One region of the Streptomyces sp. NPDC002144 genome, then DNA from elsewhere that is predicted to be linked to it. Evidence: riboswitches for the same ligand, from Rfam matches in the RefSeq annotation. Region 1 holds a riboswitch; each other region holds the start of a gene.
The links. Region 1 has a riboswitch for cyclic di-AMP ahead of ACWCQ1_RS28075 (transglycosylase family protein). Riboswitches for the same ligand answer to the same signal wherever they lie in the genome.
Positions count from the first base shown of each region.

Region 1 (4,960 bases):
AGGCCGCGCGGCGGACGCCCGAGCTGCTGCTTGAAGGCCGCGACGTCCGCGTCGGTGGGCTCGGTGCGCGGGGTGGTCGGCGGAGGCGTTTCCACTACGAACTTGTCTCTCTCGTCACGTCACTGGTCGGAGGCGTCGGACTTGTCGACCCCGTACCAGACATTGGCGTACCAGGGCCGGTCGGCGGCCCCGAGGTCGGCGCGGGACTGCTTGGCCGCGTCCGGGTCGATCACGACGTACCCCGTCTCGCCCGGCATCACATAGTGCAGCCGCTGCCGGATCTGCTGCTCGGCGTACGCGTCGTCCTGCCAGCGCGCCTTGAGGTCGCGCAGCTGCTCGACCCGCTGTCGCTCCTGTTGCTGCTGCCGCTCCAGGTCGGAGATCTGGGCGCGCTGGGAGACGTACTGGCGCATCGGATAGGCCAGCGCCACCACCAGCGTGCACACCACGAGCGCGAGCAGGGCCGCGCGGCCGGTGAGGCGGGAGCGGCGGGCCTGGCGCCGGGTCTGGGAGCGGTAGACACGGGCGGCGGTCTGCTCGCCGAGCAGCCGCAGTCTGGTCGCGGTGGAGAACCGGTCCCGGTCCTTCACGGCCATGTTCCCCGCCTCCCGTCACACGTGCGTACGTCCCCGCACACGGTACGGGACCGGTACGGGGACGTACGTACGACTGGCTAAGGCTCAGCCCCGTAAGGATCAGCCGTCGACGGTGCTCAGCCCTTGGCGCTCAGCCCTGCGTGCTCAGCCCTTGAAGCGCGGGAACGCGCTGCGGCCCGCGTACACCGCCGCGTCGTCGAGGATCTCCTCGATGCGCAGCAGCTGGTTGTACTTGGCGACGCGCTCGGAGCGGGCCGGGGCGCCGGTCTTGATCTGGCCGCAGTTGGTGGCGACGGCCAGGTCGGCGATGGTGACGTCCTCGGTCTCGCCGGAACGGTGCGACATCATGCACTTGAAGCCGTTGCGCTGGGCGAGCTCGACGGCGTCCAGGGTCTCGGTCAGCGAGCCGATCTGGTTCACCTTCACGAGCAGGGCGTTCGCGGTGCCCTCCTCGATGCCGCGGGCGAGGCGCTCGGGGTTGGTGACGAACAGGTCGTCGCCGACGATCTGGACCTTGTCGCCGAGCTTGTCGGTGAGCACCTTCCAGCCGGCCCAGTCGTCCTCGAACAGCGGGTCCTCGATGGAGACCAGCGGGTAGGCGGCGACGAGCTCCTCGTAGTACTCGGTCATCTCGGCGGCCGAGCGGGACTTGCCCTCGAACTCGTACTTGCCGTCCTTGTAGAACTCGGACGCGGCGACGTCGAGCGCGAGCGCGATCTGCTCGCCCGGGACGTACCCGGCCTGCTTGATCGCCTCGAGGATGAGGTCGAGGGCGGCGCGGTTGGACTCGAGGTTCGGGGCGAAGCCGCCCTCGTCGCCGAGGCCGGTGGCCAGGCCCTTGCCCTTCAGGACCTTCTTCAGGGTGTGGTAGACCTCGGCACCCCAGCGCAGCGCCTCGGAGAAGGACTCCGCGCCGATCGGGGCGATCATGAACTCCTGGATGTCCACGTTGGAGTCGGCGTGCGAGCCGCCGTTCAGGATGTTCATCATCGGCACCGGCAGCAGGTGCGCGTTCGGACCGCCCAGGTAGCGGAAGAGCGGGAGGTCGCTGGCCTCGGAGGCGGCGTGGGCGACGGCGAGGGAGACGCCGAGGATGGCGTTGGCGCCGAGGGAGCCCTTGTTGTCGGTGGCGTCCAGGTCGAACATCGCCTGGTCGATCAGGCGCTGCTCGGTGGCGTCGTACCCGACCAGCTCCGGGCCGATCTGCTCGATGACGGCGAGGACGGCCTTCTCGACGCCCTTGCCCTGGTAGCGGTTGGGGTCACCGTCGCGGAGCTCGATGGCCTCGAAGGCACCCGTGGAGGCGCCGGACGGGACGGCGGCACGACCCGTGCTGCCGTCGTCGAGGCCGACCTCGACCTCGACCGTGGGGTTGCCTCGGGAGTCCAGGATTTCCCGGGCTACGACGACGTCGATGGACGGCACGAGCATCTCCTTCTTCCATGTGACGCGGCTGTGCAGCGCCGCGGTGGCTCTGCGAGACGAGCCTAACCGCCCAAGGCCGATCGGCCACGCCGCCGACCACCTCTTGGGCAGAACCGAGAGTAAATTGTTTCTGAACGGAACAAAGAGGGTGGGGCGCTCCCGCGTGAAAACGGCGCGAGCACCCGCGCGCGAGCACCCGCGCATGAAAAAGCCCCGCCCCGGTGCGTACGGGGGAACACGCACCGGAGCGGGGAGCCCGTGGGGACGGGGGAGGCCCTCACATGTCCTCCACACTGGGGGACACGGCTGTCAGGGCCCTGTCGTTCAGCTATTACTTCAGGTGCAGCTGCTGACCCGGGTAGATCAGGTTGGCGTCGCTGATGATGTCCTTGTTCAGCTCGAACAGCTTCTTCCAACCGCCCTTGACGCCGTGCTTGGCGGCGATGGAGCTGAGGGTGTCACCCTTGACGACCTTGTACTCGCCGTCGCCCTTCTTGACCTTCTTGCCGGTCGGGGTGGTGACGGTCTTCTGGCTCTTGTGGGTCTTGACGGCCGGACGCTCGGAGGAGCGGGAGGCGGCCTTCGACTCGGTCGAGCGGTTCGTGCTGCCGCTGGAGGCGCTCGCGCCGTTGTAGGCGGCGCCGGACAGGCCCTTGCCGCAGACCGGCCAGGCACCCTTGCCCTGGGAGGCGAGGACCTTCTCGGCGACGGCTATCTGCTGCGCCTTGCTGGCCTGGTTGGCCTGCGGGGCGTAGGCGGTGCCGCCGTACGCGGCCCAGGTGGAGGCGGAGAACTGCAGGCCGCCGTAGTAACCGTTGCCGGTGTTGATGGACCAGTTGCCGCCCGACTCGCACTGGGCGACCGCGTCCCACTCGGAGGCGGTGGCGGCGGAGGCGTTGCCGGCCGCCATCAGCGGAGCGGCGATGGCGACACCGGTGACACCGGCGAGCGCGGCGGCACGGGTGGCCTTGGACGGACGGCGGTGCTTGCCCTTGCTGGAAAACAGCATGGTTGATCCCCTCACCGACGCCTGCGAGGTGAGCTGTCGGGTTCGGGCCGGTTGAGTTGCCCGGACGCGTCCTCGCTTCCGCGAGACGCGGCTCCACCCCAAGCCGCCACCGTCAACTGCCCGGTGGGGCACTTACCTTGGGTCCCCCGCTCCTGCCTACGGCGCTGTCAAGCGACGACTGTTCCCGTACGGCCACTGGCAGGATTCGGCGTTGCGGCCGTCGGGGCTCGGATTGCCGAGCGGTGAAGACCGTAGACACGGAATCGGCGGAATTTCAAAGACGATCAGGGCTTCTGAGACTCATCCCACACTTTCGCCAAACCGGACATTCAGCGCGAAATATGACGTGAACTCCCGTCTTTTTCCGCCCCGTTCGCCCCTTATTCAACCGGAAGGTCGAGCGTCTGACCGGCGGAGACGTGGTTCGGGTCGGTACCGATGGCCTGCTTGTTCGCGCCGTAGAGCGCGCGCCATCCGCCGTCCAGGCCAAGGCTGTCGGCGATGGAGCCGAGGGTGTCGCCGGCGCGCACGGTGTACGTGCCACCCTTGGCGCTCTCGGTCACGGCCTCCTCGGCACTCGCGCCGCGGTGCCGTCCGGTGCCCGTATCGGAGGCGACGGCGCCGGTGTCGACGAGGCTCCAAGAGCCCACCGCCTGCTGCTCATTGTCCGAGTCGTCGCTTTTCGACCGACCTGTCGACGGGCTGTCGGCCGCCCGCGAATCCGAGGGGGACGCGGAAGGCGAGGTCGAGTTGTCCGATTTGCTGGACTTGCCCGCCGAAGCGGAGGGAGAGCCGGTGGAGGCGGAGGGCGACGGCGAGCCGTCCGTCGAGGAGGAGTCACCCGCCGAGTCGCCCGAGGAGTTGGACAGACCCGTGGAGCCGGACCCGTTCGAGGTGTCGGACGAACCGGATGAACCGGACGAACCGCCGGACACACCGGTGTCGATGTCCACCGATGCCGAGTCCTTGGTCAGCCCGGAGGTCAGTCCACAGGTGTGGAAGGCGCCGACGCCCTCGGCATCGAGGATCTTCTCGGCGACGGCTATCTGCTGGTTGCGGCTGGCGAGGTCGGGGCGCTCGGCGTAGTCGAGGCCGCCGTACTTGTCCCAGTCGTCCTGGGTCAGGTTCAGGCCGCCGTAGAAGCCGCCGCTGTTCTCGCTCCAGGAGCCGCCGGTCTCGCAGTTCGCCACCTTGTCCCACGTGGTCCCGTCGGCCGCGTTCGCGCTCGCCGCACCGAGGAGCGGGATGGCGATGGCGGAGCCGGTCACGCCGGCCGCGACGAGCAGGGCCGGAGCCTGGCGGGGGCGACGGTGACGACCGTTCCCGGAGAGCATGTGCAGGGCCTTTCGCGAGACAGCACTGAACACGGCGCGTGAAGCATGGGCCAGGCCCTGGCGCCGCTGTTGATCCGTGAACGTATCGTCAGACGATCACTTGTCACAAGTTAATGCCGCGTAGATCACGTGAAGATCACAGACTTGAGCGCGTGTCATGTTTGTCCGGCGTTTGTCCGGCGGTGTCTCCTCACCCGGCCGGGGTGAACTCCACCGGAAGCGTGCGCAGTCCGCGCATGATGAGCCCGCCGCGCCACCTCAACTCGGCCGGGTCGGCACCGAGTTGCAGATCCGGCAGCCGGGTGAGCAGCGTGGCCAGCGCGGTCTGGCCCTCCAGCCGGGCCAGTGGGGCGCCGAGACAGTAGTGGATGCCGTGACCGTAGCCGAGGTGTTGGTTGTCACGCCGGGCGAGGTCGAGGGTGTCGGGGTCGGCGAACCGCTCCGGGTCCCGGTCCGCGGCGGCCAGGACGACGAGAACCGGGTCGCCGGCCGCGATGTGCTGTCCGCCGATGGTGAGGGGTTCGGTGGCGAACCGCCAGGTCGCCAGCTCCACCGGGCCGTCGTAGCGCAGGAGTTCCTCGACGGCGGTCGCGAGC
Region 1 is NZ_JBSFDB010000020.1:96,990-101,949, forward strand. Features, by position in the region: gene ACWCQ1_RS28060 (DUF501 domain-containing protein) at 1-95, opposite strand, end outside; gene ACWCQ1_RS28065 (FtsB family cell division protein) at 120-596, opposite strand; gene eno (phosphopyruvate hydratase) at 741-2,027, opposite strand; gene ACWCQ1_RS28075 (transglycosylase family protein) at 2,353-3,030, opposite strand; cyclic di-AMP (ydaO/yuaA leader) riboswitch at 3,034-3,204, opposite strand; gene ACWCQ1_RS28080 (LysM peptidoglycan-binding domain-containing protein) at 3,411-4,364, opposite strand; gene ACWCQ1_RS28085 (cytochrome P450 family protein) at 4,555-4,960, opposite strand, start outside.

Region 2 (4,960 bases), on a different contig from region 1:
GTACCGGCCTTGCTCACCTTTTCGAGCATCTGATGTTCCAGGGCTCGGGCCAGGTGAAGGGCAACGGCCACTTCGAGCTGGTGCAGGGGGCCGGCGGCTCGCTCAACGGCACCACCAGCTTCGAGCGCACCAACTACTTCGAGACCATGCCCGCCCACCAGCTGGAGCTCGCCCTCTGGCTGGAGGCCGACCGCATGGGCTCCCTGCTGGCCGCCCTGGACGACGAGTCCATGGAGAACCAGCGGGACGTCGTGAAGAACGAGCGCCGGCAGCGCTACGACAATGTCCCGTACGGCACCGCCTTCGAGAAGCTGACCGCCCTCGCCTACCCGGAGGGCCACCCCTACCACCACACCCCGATCGGCTCGATGGCCGACCTGGACGCGGCGACGCTGGAGGACGCGCGCGCGTTCTTCCGCACGTACTACGCGCCCAACAACGCCGTGCTGTCGGTCGTCGGCGACATCGACCCCGAGCAGACGCTCGCCTGGGTCGAGAAGTACTTCGGCTCCATCCCCTCCCACGACGGCAAGCCCGCCCCCCGGGACGGCACCCTGCCCGACGTGATCGGCGAGCAGCTGCGCGAGGTCGTCGAGGAGGAGGTGCCCGCGCGCGCGTTGATGGCCGCCTACCGGCTGCCGCACGACGGCACGCGCGCGTGCGACGCGGCCGACGTGGCACTGACCGTCCTCGGCAGCGGCGAGTCCTCCCGCCTCTACAACCGGCTGGTACGGCGCGACCGTACGGCCGTCGCGGCCGGCTTCGGGCTGCTGCGGCTCGCCGGGGCGCCCTCCCTGGGCTGGCTGGACGTGAAGACCTCCGGGGACGTCGAGGTCCCGGTCATCGAGACCGCCATCGACGAGGAGCTCGCCCGGTTCGCCGAGGAGGGCCCGACGGCCGAGGAAATGGAGCGCGCCCAGGCCCAGTTGGAGCGCGAGTGGCTGGACCGGCTCGGCACGGTCGCGGGCCGCGCCGACGAACTGTGCCGTTACGCCGTCCTGTTCGGCGACCCGCAGCTCGCCCTGACCGCCGTAAAGCGCGTCCTGGAGGTGACCCCGGAGGAGGTCCGTGAGGTCGCCGCGGCCCGCCTGCGCCCCGACAACCGCGCGGTGCTCGTGTACGAGCCGGTCTCCGGGGAGGCCGCCGAGGACGCCGATCCGCCCGAAGACCCCGAGGCCGAGGCCACCGTCGAAGCCGGCGACAAGAACGAGGAGGCGGCCAAGTGACCGAGCTCGCCGCGATGGAGTTCCACCCGCAGCCCCAGGCGGGCGAGGCCCGGCCCTGGGCGTTCCCGGCGCCCACGCGCGGGGCGCTCGACAACGGCCTGACCGTGCTGCGCTGCCACCGCCCCGGCCAGCAGGTCGTCGCCGTGGAGGTCCTGCTGGACGCGCCCCTGGAGGCCGAGCCGGCCGGCTTCGACGGCGTCGCCACGATCATGGCGCGCGCCTTCTCCGAAGGCACCGACAAGCACTCCGCCGAGGAGTTCGCCGCCGAACTGGAGCGCTGCGGCGCCACCCTCGACGCGCACGCCGACCACCCCGGCGTCCGGCTCAGCCTGGAGGTCCCGGCCTCCCGACTGGCCAAGGCACTCGGTCTGCTCGCCGATGCCCTCAGGGCGCCCGCGTTCGCCGACAGCGAGGTCGAGCGGCTGGTCCGCAACCGCCTCGACGAGATCCCGCACGAGCTGGCCAACCCCTCCCGGCGCGCCGCCAAGGAGCTCTCCAAGGAGCTGTTCCCGGCCGCCTCGCGCATGTCGCGCCCGCGCCAGGGCACCGAGGACACCGTCGAGAAGATCGACGCGGCGGCCGTGCGCGCCTTCTACGACCGTCACGTCCGGCCCGCGACGGCCACCGCGGTGGTCGTCGGCGACCTCACCGGGATCGACCTCGACGCCCTGCTCGGCGAGACCCTCGGGGCGTGGACGGGCTCCCGGGCCGAGCCCCGCCCCGTGCCTCCGGTGACCGCCGACGACACCGGGCGCGTGGTCATCGTCGACCGTCCCGGCGCCGTCCAGACGCAGCTGCTGATCGGCCGCGTCGGGCCCGACCGGCACGACCGCGTGTGGCCCGCGCAGGTCCTCGGCACGTACTGCCTGGGCGGCACCCTCACCTCCCGCCTGGACCGCGTCCTGCGCGAGGAGAAGGGCTACACCTACGGCGTACGGGCCTTCGGCCAGGTCCTGCGCTCCGCCCCGGACGGCACGGGCGCGTCGATGCTCGCCATCAGCGGCTCCGTCGACACCCCGAACACCGGACCGGCGCTCGACGACCTCTGGAAGGTGCTGCGCACGCTCGCCGAGGGCGGCCTCACGGACGCCGAGCGGGACGTCGCCGTACAGAACCTCGTCGGGGTGGCGCCGCTGAAGTACGAGACGGCGGCGGCCGTCGCGAGCACGCTGGCCGACCAGGTCGAGCAGCATCTGCCGGACGACTACCAGGCGACGCTGTACCAGCAGCTCGCCGCGACCGGCACCGTCGAGGCCACCGCGGCGGTCGTGAACGCCTTCCCCGTCGACCGGTTGGTGACCGTCCTGGTCGGGGACGCGGCGCAGATCAAGGGCCCCGTGGAGGCCCTGAACATCGGTGAAGTGACCGTGGTGTCCGCCGAGTAGCGGCACGCGTGCGTGGCGGGGCCCTGGTGACGGAAGCGTCACCAGGGCCCTCTTATGTCCGAATTGAAGAACCTTGACGGCAATTGAAGGAAATTTGAAGGAGAGTGGGCCGTTTGCCCTGTGGGATGCGCTACAAACACCCTGATCCGTTTGGGAATTGAAAGCGGCCCCGCTTAGCGTCGTCCGGGCTGTCCGTCAGGCAGTGCGCCGCACCCGCGGCACCGGACAGTCATCGCCGAGTCCCCGTACGGCGCGAGCCAGGGGAGCCGGGGACCCACCGCAGTCCCTGGGGTGAATCGGACGCCCGCGCGCACAGCGAGGGTGCTCGTAGGAGACCTTCCTGCTCCGAACCCGTCAGCTAACCCGGTAGGCGAGAGGGAAGGAAAGGAACAGCCTGTACATGGCGTTCATGTGCGCCGCCGGGAAGCACCGTCGTCCCAGCCGGATCAAGCGCTCCACCGCCCGGGCCGCCGGCGTCGCGGCTCTCGCCACCACCGGTGTCATCGGCGCCCTCGCGGCCCCCGCGCTCGCCGCCGACAACGCGGCCGACGCCGTCGAGCAGACCGGTCTCACCCCCGTCATCACCATCGGCGACTCGATCGCCGCCAAGATCGACGCGCAGGCCGACGCGCAGAAGCAGGCCGCCGAGATGGCCGCCCGCAAGAAGGCGGCCGAGGAGGCCGCGCGCAAGAAGGCCGAGGCGGAGGCCAAGAAGGCCCGCGAGGCCAAGGAGCGCGCCGCCCGCGAGGCCGAGCGCAAGCGCCTCAACACCTTCGTCGCCCCGATCTCCAACTCGTACGTCTCCACGGGCTACAAGGCCAGCAGTTCCCTGTGGTCCTCGGGCAGCCACACCGGCATCGACTTCCACGCCGCGACCGGCACCGCCGTGCACGCCGTCGGCTACGGCACCGTCGTGCAGACCGGCTGGGGCGGTGCGTACGGCAACCAGATCGTGATCAAGATGAACGACGGCACGTACACCCAGTACGGCCACCTGTCGTCCATCGGCGTCTCCGTCGGCCAGAAGGTCGTCACCGGCCAGCAGATCGGCCTGTCCGGCTCGACCGGCAACACCACCGGGCCGCACCTGCACTTCGAGGCCCGTACGACGCCGGAGTACGGCTCCGACATCGACCCCGTCGCCTACCTCCGCTCGCACGGCGTGAACGTCTGACGGAGGATCGCGAGATCCCGTGAAGCCCCGGCTCCCCGAGCCGGGGCTTTCCGCGTTTCTGTCGTGCCGCTGTCCAAAAAATATCCATGGATTCCGGCCCGCCGTCGGAAATTCCCGTCCTTTGCAATAGAGTCACTGGACACACGTCCATGGTCGACGTTTCACGGGGATTAAGGCGGAGGTCGGACATGCGTATTCCGGCGCACTCGGTGTGCACGGCCATCCGGGACGACATCGTCGCGGGTGTCTACGAGCGCGGCAGCCGCCTCACCGAGGAACTCCTCGCCCGCCGCTACGGCGTCTCGCGCGTCCCCGTCCGCGAGGCCCTGCGCACCCTGGAGGCCGAGGGCTTCGTGGTGACCCGGCGGCACGCGGGCGCGTGCGTCGCGGAACCGACCGAGCAGGAGGCCTCCGACCTGCTGGAGATGCGCCTGCTGCTGGAGCCGCTCGGCGCCTCCCGGGCCGCCCAGCGCCGCACCGAGGCCCATCTGAAGGTGCTGCGCGGCCTGGTCAGACTGGGCCAGGAGCGGGCCAGGAGGGGCAACAGCGAGGATCTGCGCTCCCTGGGCGGCTGGTTCCACGAGACGCTCGCCCAGGCCTCCGGCAGCCAGGCCATGACCTCGACGCTGACCCAGCTGCGTCACAAGATCGCCTGGATGTACGCCGTGGAGGCGCCCGCCGACCCGGTGGAGTCCTGGGCCGAGCACGGGGCGATCGTCGACGCCGTGGCGCGCGGCGACGGCGAACGCGCGCGGGCGGTCACGGCGCTGCACACCGAACGCTCGACCGCCGCGCACCGGCTGCGATTCGGGAGCCAGGAGCGGGCGAACGGTGTGAGGAACTCGCAACATGCCGTAAACATGCCGAGCCTGCGGCATTAACACGGACGCCGTATACAAAGAGGAAAGAATTCGCGGGGGCTATTTCACGCTGCCCGCCGCCGGGAATTCCGAACCCCCGGCACAGAAAATGCGAAGGGCTCGCCCGGAAATTCGGACGAGCCCTTCCGTGGTGCCGTGGTCAGACGGTCTCGGGAAGCTCCTCGAGCCCCTCGGAGACCAGCTTGGCCAGACGGTCGAGGGCCGCGTCCGCGCCCTCGGCGTCGGAGGCGAGGACGATCTCCTCGCCGCCCTGGGCGCCCAGGCCCAGAACCGCCAGCATGGAGGCCGCGTTGA
Region 2 is NZ_JBSFDB010000044.1:5,084-10,043, reverse strand. Features, by position in the region: gene ACWCQ1_RS40910 (M16 family metallopeptidase) at 1-1,226, shown strand, start outside; gene ACWCQ1_RS40905 (M16 family metallopeptidase) at 1,223-2,611, shown strand; cyclic di-AMP (ydaO/yuaA leader) riboswitch at 2,835-2,999, shown strand; gene ACWCQ1_RS40900 (M23 family metallopeptidase) at 3,012-3,785, shown strand; gene ACWCQ1_RS40895 (GntR family transcriptional regulator) at 3,974-4,666, shown strand; gene ACWCQ1_RS40890 (HPr family phosphocarrier protein) at 4,806-4,960, opposite strand, start outside.
Region 2: it holds a riboswitch for cyclic di-AMP, as region 1 does, so the genes downstream of both, ACWCQ1_RS40900 (M23 family metallopeptidase) here and ACWCQ1_RS28075 (transglycosylase family protein) in region 1, are expected to answer to the same signal.

Region 3 (4,960 bases), on a different contig from region 1:
GCGGACCAAAAAGGCCGGCAGTGAGCGGAGACCGCAGCTGCGGAAAGCTGGCAGGCCGCGGCAGGCTCGGCACCACCGGCCCCCGCCACGGAGCGCCGTGGCGGGGGAGAGGCCGGCAGTGAGTGGAGGCCGCTGCTACAGAAAGGCGCCGGTGAGGGGAGGCCGCGGCAGGAAGAGGCCGGTGAAGGACCAAGCCGACGGCAGAAGGAGCCGACAGCAGGTCAGGCGGAGGCATCGATCAGCAACAGGCCGACCGGCGGCGAGGATCAAGCCAAGGCCTCCGCCACCGACGCCCGCTCGGAATCCCCCAGGCCGAAGCCTCCACCAAGCGGGCGGACACCGGCACCCTCAGACCGAAGCCCCTTACCAACCGGGCCGCCCCAGGCGTCCTCAGGCCGAATCCCCCGCCAACCGGTCCGACCCCGGCACCCCTGAGACCGACGCCCCCACCAAGCCGGCCCACCCCGGCACCCTCAGGCCGACGCCTCCGTCAAGCGGCTGATCTCGGGGTCCGTCAGCGTCACGTCCGCCACTGCCAGGAGGGCCGGGAGCTGGTCCAGCGTGCGGGCGCTGGCGATGGGGGCCACCACCGTGGGCTGGGCCGCGAGCCAGGCCAGGGCGATCGTGGGGATCGGGGCGTCGTGGGCCTCGGCGATCTCGTCGAGGGCCTTGAGGACCCGCTGGCCGCGCTCCGTCTCCAGGTGCTTGGCGGCGCCGCCCGCGCGAGGGCTGTCGACCGTCGTGCCGGGGCGGTACTTGCCGGTGAGGAAGCCGGCCGCCAGGGCGTAGTAGGGGACGGCGGCGAGGCCGTAGCGCGCGGAGAGGTCCTGCAGCGGCCCCTCGTAGGTGTCGCGGGAGACCAGGTTGTAGTGCGGCTGCAGCGCCACGTACTTGGCGAGGCCCTCCCGGTCGGAGAACTCCAGGGACGCCGCGAGCCGTTCGGTGGAGATGTTGGACGCGCCGATCGCCCGCACCTTGCCCGCCGTCACCAGCTCGTCGAGCGCCCCGATGATCTCCTCGACGGGAATCTCCGGCTTGTCGAAGTGCGTGTAGTACAGGTCGATGTAGTCCGTGTCGAGGCGGCGCAGCGAGGCGTCGGCGGCGGCCTTGATGTTGGCGGCGGACAGCCCCTGGTACTCGGGGTGCTGGCTCACCTTGGTCGCGATGACGACGTCGGACCGGTTGCCGCGGGCCCTGACCCACTTGCCGATGATCGTCTCGGACTCGCCGCCCTGGTTGCCGGGGACCCAGGCGGAGTAGCCGTCGGCGGTGTCGAGGAAGTTGCCGCCCGCGGCCGCGTAGGCGTCGAGGACGGCGAAGGACGTGGCCTCGTCGGCGGTCCAGCCGAAGACGTTGCCACCGAGGGAGAGCGGGAAGACCTCGAGGTCGGAGGAGCCGAGTTTGCGCAGAGAAGTCATGTGTATGGTCAACGCCCGCCCCGGAGACTCCTCTTCCGGAACGGCCGCAAACTTCCCGTAAACAATCGGAGGCGGCCGTTCCGGGGCGGTGCCGCTGTCAGGGGTTGAGGCCCCTGCTGCGCAGCCAGGTCATCGGGTCGATGCCGGTGGCCTGCCCGTTCGGGTGGACCTCGAGGTGCAGGTGCGGGCCGGTCACGTTGCCCGTGGCGCCGATCCGGCCGATGACGTCACCGGTGGCGACCTTCTGGCCGACGCTGACGCTGATCGAGGACTGGTGGCAGAACCACAGCTCGGTGCCGTCGTCGAGGGTGAGGATCGTGCGGTAGCCGTACGACCCCGCCCAGCCGGCCTCCGTGATGGTGCCGGAGTGGATGGCCTTGATGAGCGTGCCCGTCGGCGCGGCGAAGTCGAGGCCCGTGTGGTAACCGGAGGACCACATGGAGCCGGCCTGACCGAAGGTGCCGGTGATGGTGTAGGAGACGACCGGCAGCTTGTACTGCTTGGCGAGTTCGGCGAGCTTGGCGTCCTCGGCCGCCTTCTTGGCCGCCGCCTCCGCCTTCTCCTTGGCGGCCTGCGCCTTGGCCGCCGCGTCCTTCTCCGCCTTGGCGGCCGCCTCGTCGATCTGCTTGGCGAGGGCCGCCTCGGTGGCCGACTGGGCCTTGCTGTCGAGCTGGACCTGCTGCGACTCGGCCTGCGCCATGATGCGGTCGCGCAGCGCCTCACCGGCGTCCCGGGCACCCTGCTCGGTGTCCTTGGTGCTCACCCCGACGGCGCTGAGCGCGGTCGCGGAGCCCTTGGGGGCATCGGAGCCGGCGTCGAACACATGGGCGACGGAGGTCAGGTCGGGCAGGGAGATGGACACCGGCGGCTTGCCGGTGTTGGCGCTGGCCATGCCGCCCGCGCCGACGGCGGCTATGACACCGACGCCGAGAACCGTGGAGCTGCGGGCGAGTCCCCCGCCGCGCTGCCTGGAGACACGGTGCCGGCCGCGCACCGGGCGGATGGACTCCTCGGTGGGGTTCCACTCCTCCCACTGGCCCTCGTCGTCACTGGGGCCGAAGCCGAAGGGCCGGGTGCCCGGCACGAACGGGGCTGCCGGGGCAGGCGGGTTGGACGCCACGTGGGCGTGCTCCTTTCCTTCCTTCTCGCCTACCGGGTTAGCTGACGGGTTCGGAGCAGGAAGGTCTCCTACGCGCGTAAACCTGCCGTGGGTCCACGGCGGTCTCCGCGCGATTCACCCCAGGGTGGTGGTTCCCCGGTTCCCTTGCGGGATTCGGCGCGTGCGCACGGAGCCGCCTCTTGTGACGGCTGGGACGACCGCGCTGCGTTATCGAACGTTAATAGACTCGGGGTGGGGTTTCCAAGCAGTTCGGCTTGATCATTAAACGTTTTTGGCGCGGACGATCGGGCCATGACCGGTGAAAATCGGGCGAGTTGACCTTGTCTCAGGCTCTGCACAGGGAGTGACGGCCAGGGAAGCGGGAAACACCGAGGGCCGGAATCCAGTCACTGGATTCCGGCCCTCGGCCTTCAGTAGCGGGGACAGGATTTGAACCTGCGACCTCTGGGTTATGAGCCCAGCGAGCTACCGAGCTGCTCCACCCCGCGTCGTTGTGTAACCAGCATACGCCATCCGCGGGACGCTCAGCACCAGGGTTTCCGTCCGCCCCCGCTCCACCTGCGTTTTCAGCCCGGCAGATGGGCGTTCGGCGCCTTGGCCCGCTCCTCGTACTCGGGCAGGACGACCACCTCGACGCCCCGCGACGCCAGCAGACCGCTGCCGTCGGCGGCCTCCACGAACGTGTCCGGCTCCCGCCACGCGGTCACCACCCGCCGTACCCCCGCCTCCAGGATCAGCCGGGCGCACGGCTTGGGACGGGACGCGCGGTGGGCGCAGGGCTCCAGGCTGCTGTAGACCGTCGCGGTCGCGAGCCTCGGATCGGCCGGGTCGAGTTTCGCCAGGGCCGCCTCCTCCGCGTGGACCACGGGGTCGCCGGCCTCGCGGGAGTGGCCGCGGGCCAGCTCCGTGCCGTCGTCGGCGACGACCACGGCGCCGACGCTGAACGCGGTCCGCGAGGGCGGGCACTGGGCCGCCAGGTCGCAGGCGAGGCGGAGCCAGTGGTGGTCGGCGGCGGAGGCCAGCGGGCCGGTGCCGGGGGCGGTGGGCTCGTAGCGCATGAGGACCACGTCCTCGATCCGCCGGCTCTCCACCAGCCTGAGCCGTCCGCCCTGGTAGCCGCCCGGGCCGAAGAGGCGGGGCGCGTCGGGGTCGCCCACGAACAGGGGGGCGAGCACCAGCTGGAGCTCGTCCGCGAGCCCCTGCTGGAGCAGCTGGGTGTGGATGCGGCCGCCGCCCTCGACCATGAGCCGCCGCACACCCCGGACCTCGTGCAGATGCTCCAGCAGCCGACGCCAGTCGAGGTCGGGCCCGAGCGGGACGATGTCGGCGGCGATCCCGAGCGCGCGGGCCCGTTCGCCCCCCTTGTCGGTCGTGTAGACGACCTTGTCGCCGCCCGTGTGCCAGAACCTCGCCGCCGGATCCAGCTCGCCCGAGCCGCTGACGGTGACCTTGAGCGGGTACTCGGGCCGGCCCGAGGCGACACGGGCGGCGCGGCGCTCGGGCGAGTTGACCAGCAGCCGCGGGTTGTCGGCGCGGATCGTGCCGGCGCCGACCAGGATGGCGTCGACGGAGGCCCGTACCTCGTCGACGCGGTCGAAGTCGGCCGGGGACGACAGCAGCAGGCGCTCGGGTCCGGTGTCGTCGAGGCAGCCGTCGAGGGAGACGGCGGCGGACAGCAGGACGTACGGGTGGGGCATCGACGCGCTCCCCGGCTCGTGGTGGACGGCACGCTCGGCGCAAGGCGCTGAACGGCCACTCTTGGTTCAAGTTTGAAACAAACCTACACTGGTGGCATGACGACTCGCTGGCTCACCCCGAAGGAGCAGCGCGCCTGGCGCGCGTACATCGCGGCGACGTTCCTCGTCGAGGACGCGATCGACCGGCAGCTCCAGCAGGACGCCGGCATGCCCCACCTGTACTACTCCATCCTGGCCAACCTCTCCGAGACCCCGGAGCGGCGGCTGCGCATGACCGACCTCGCGGAGCGGACGAAGATCACCCGCAGCCGGCTGACCTACGCCGTGGGCCGGCTGGAGAAGGACGGGCTGATCCGGCGCGAGAACTGCCGCTGGGACAAGCGCAGCAGCTTCGCCGTGCTGACCGACGAGGGCATGGACGTCCTGGAACGCACCGCCCCGGGACATGTGGACAACGTACGGTCCCTGCTGTTCGACCACCTCACCGAGGAGCAGGTCGAACAGCTCGAGGAGATCTGTACGGGGATCGTCCAGCGGCTCCAGGAGGACGAGCGCCCCACGACCGACGAGGTGCCCTGGCGCCGCCGGTCGTCGCCGTCCTGTTCATGACCGGTACGTGAAGCGCCGCACAATTCTGTTGCTTCAAATTTCAAGCATGAGGTAGGGTCGCCGACCGTGCACCTGTTTCAAATCTGAAGCAGACGCCGCCAGACTACGGACGACCC
Region 3 is NZ_JBSFDB010000037.1:21,702-26,661, forward strand. Features, by position in the region: gene ACWCQ1_RS38735 (aldo/keto reductase) at 474-1,418, opposite strand; gene ACWCQ1_RS38740 (M23 family metallopeptidase) at 1,516-2,538, opposite strand; cyclic di-AMP (ydaO/yuaA leader) riboswitch at 2,551-2,707, opposite strand; tRNA gene ACWCQ1_RS38745 (tRNA-Met) at 2,953-3,026, opposite strand; gene ACWCQ1_RS38750 (dihydrofolate reductase family protein) at 3,105-4,235, opposite strand; gene ACWCQ1_RS38755 (MarR family winged helix-turn-helix transcriptional regulator) at 4,332-4,844, shown strand.
Region 3: it holds a riboswitch for cyclic di-AMP, as region 1 does, so the genes downstream of both, ACWCQ1_RS38740 (M23 family metallopeptidase) here and ACWCQ1_RS28075 (transglycosylase family protein) in region 1, are expected to answer to the same signal.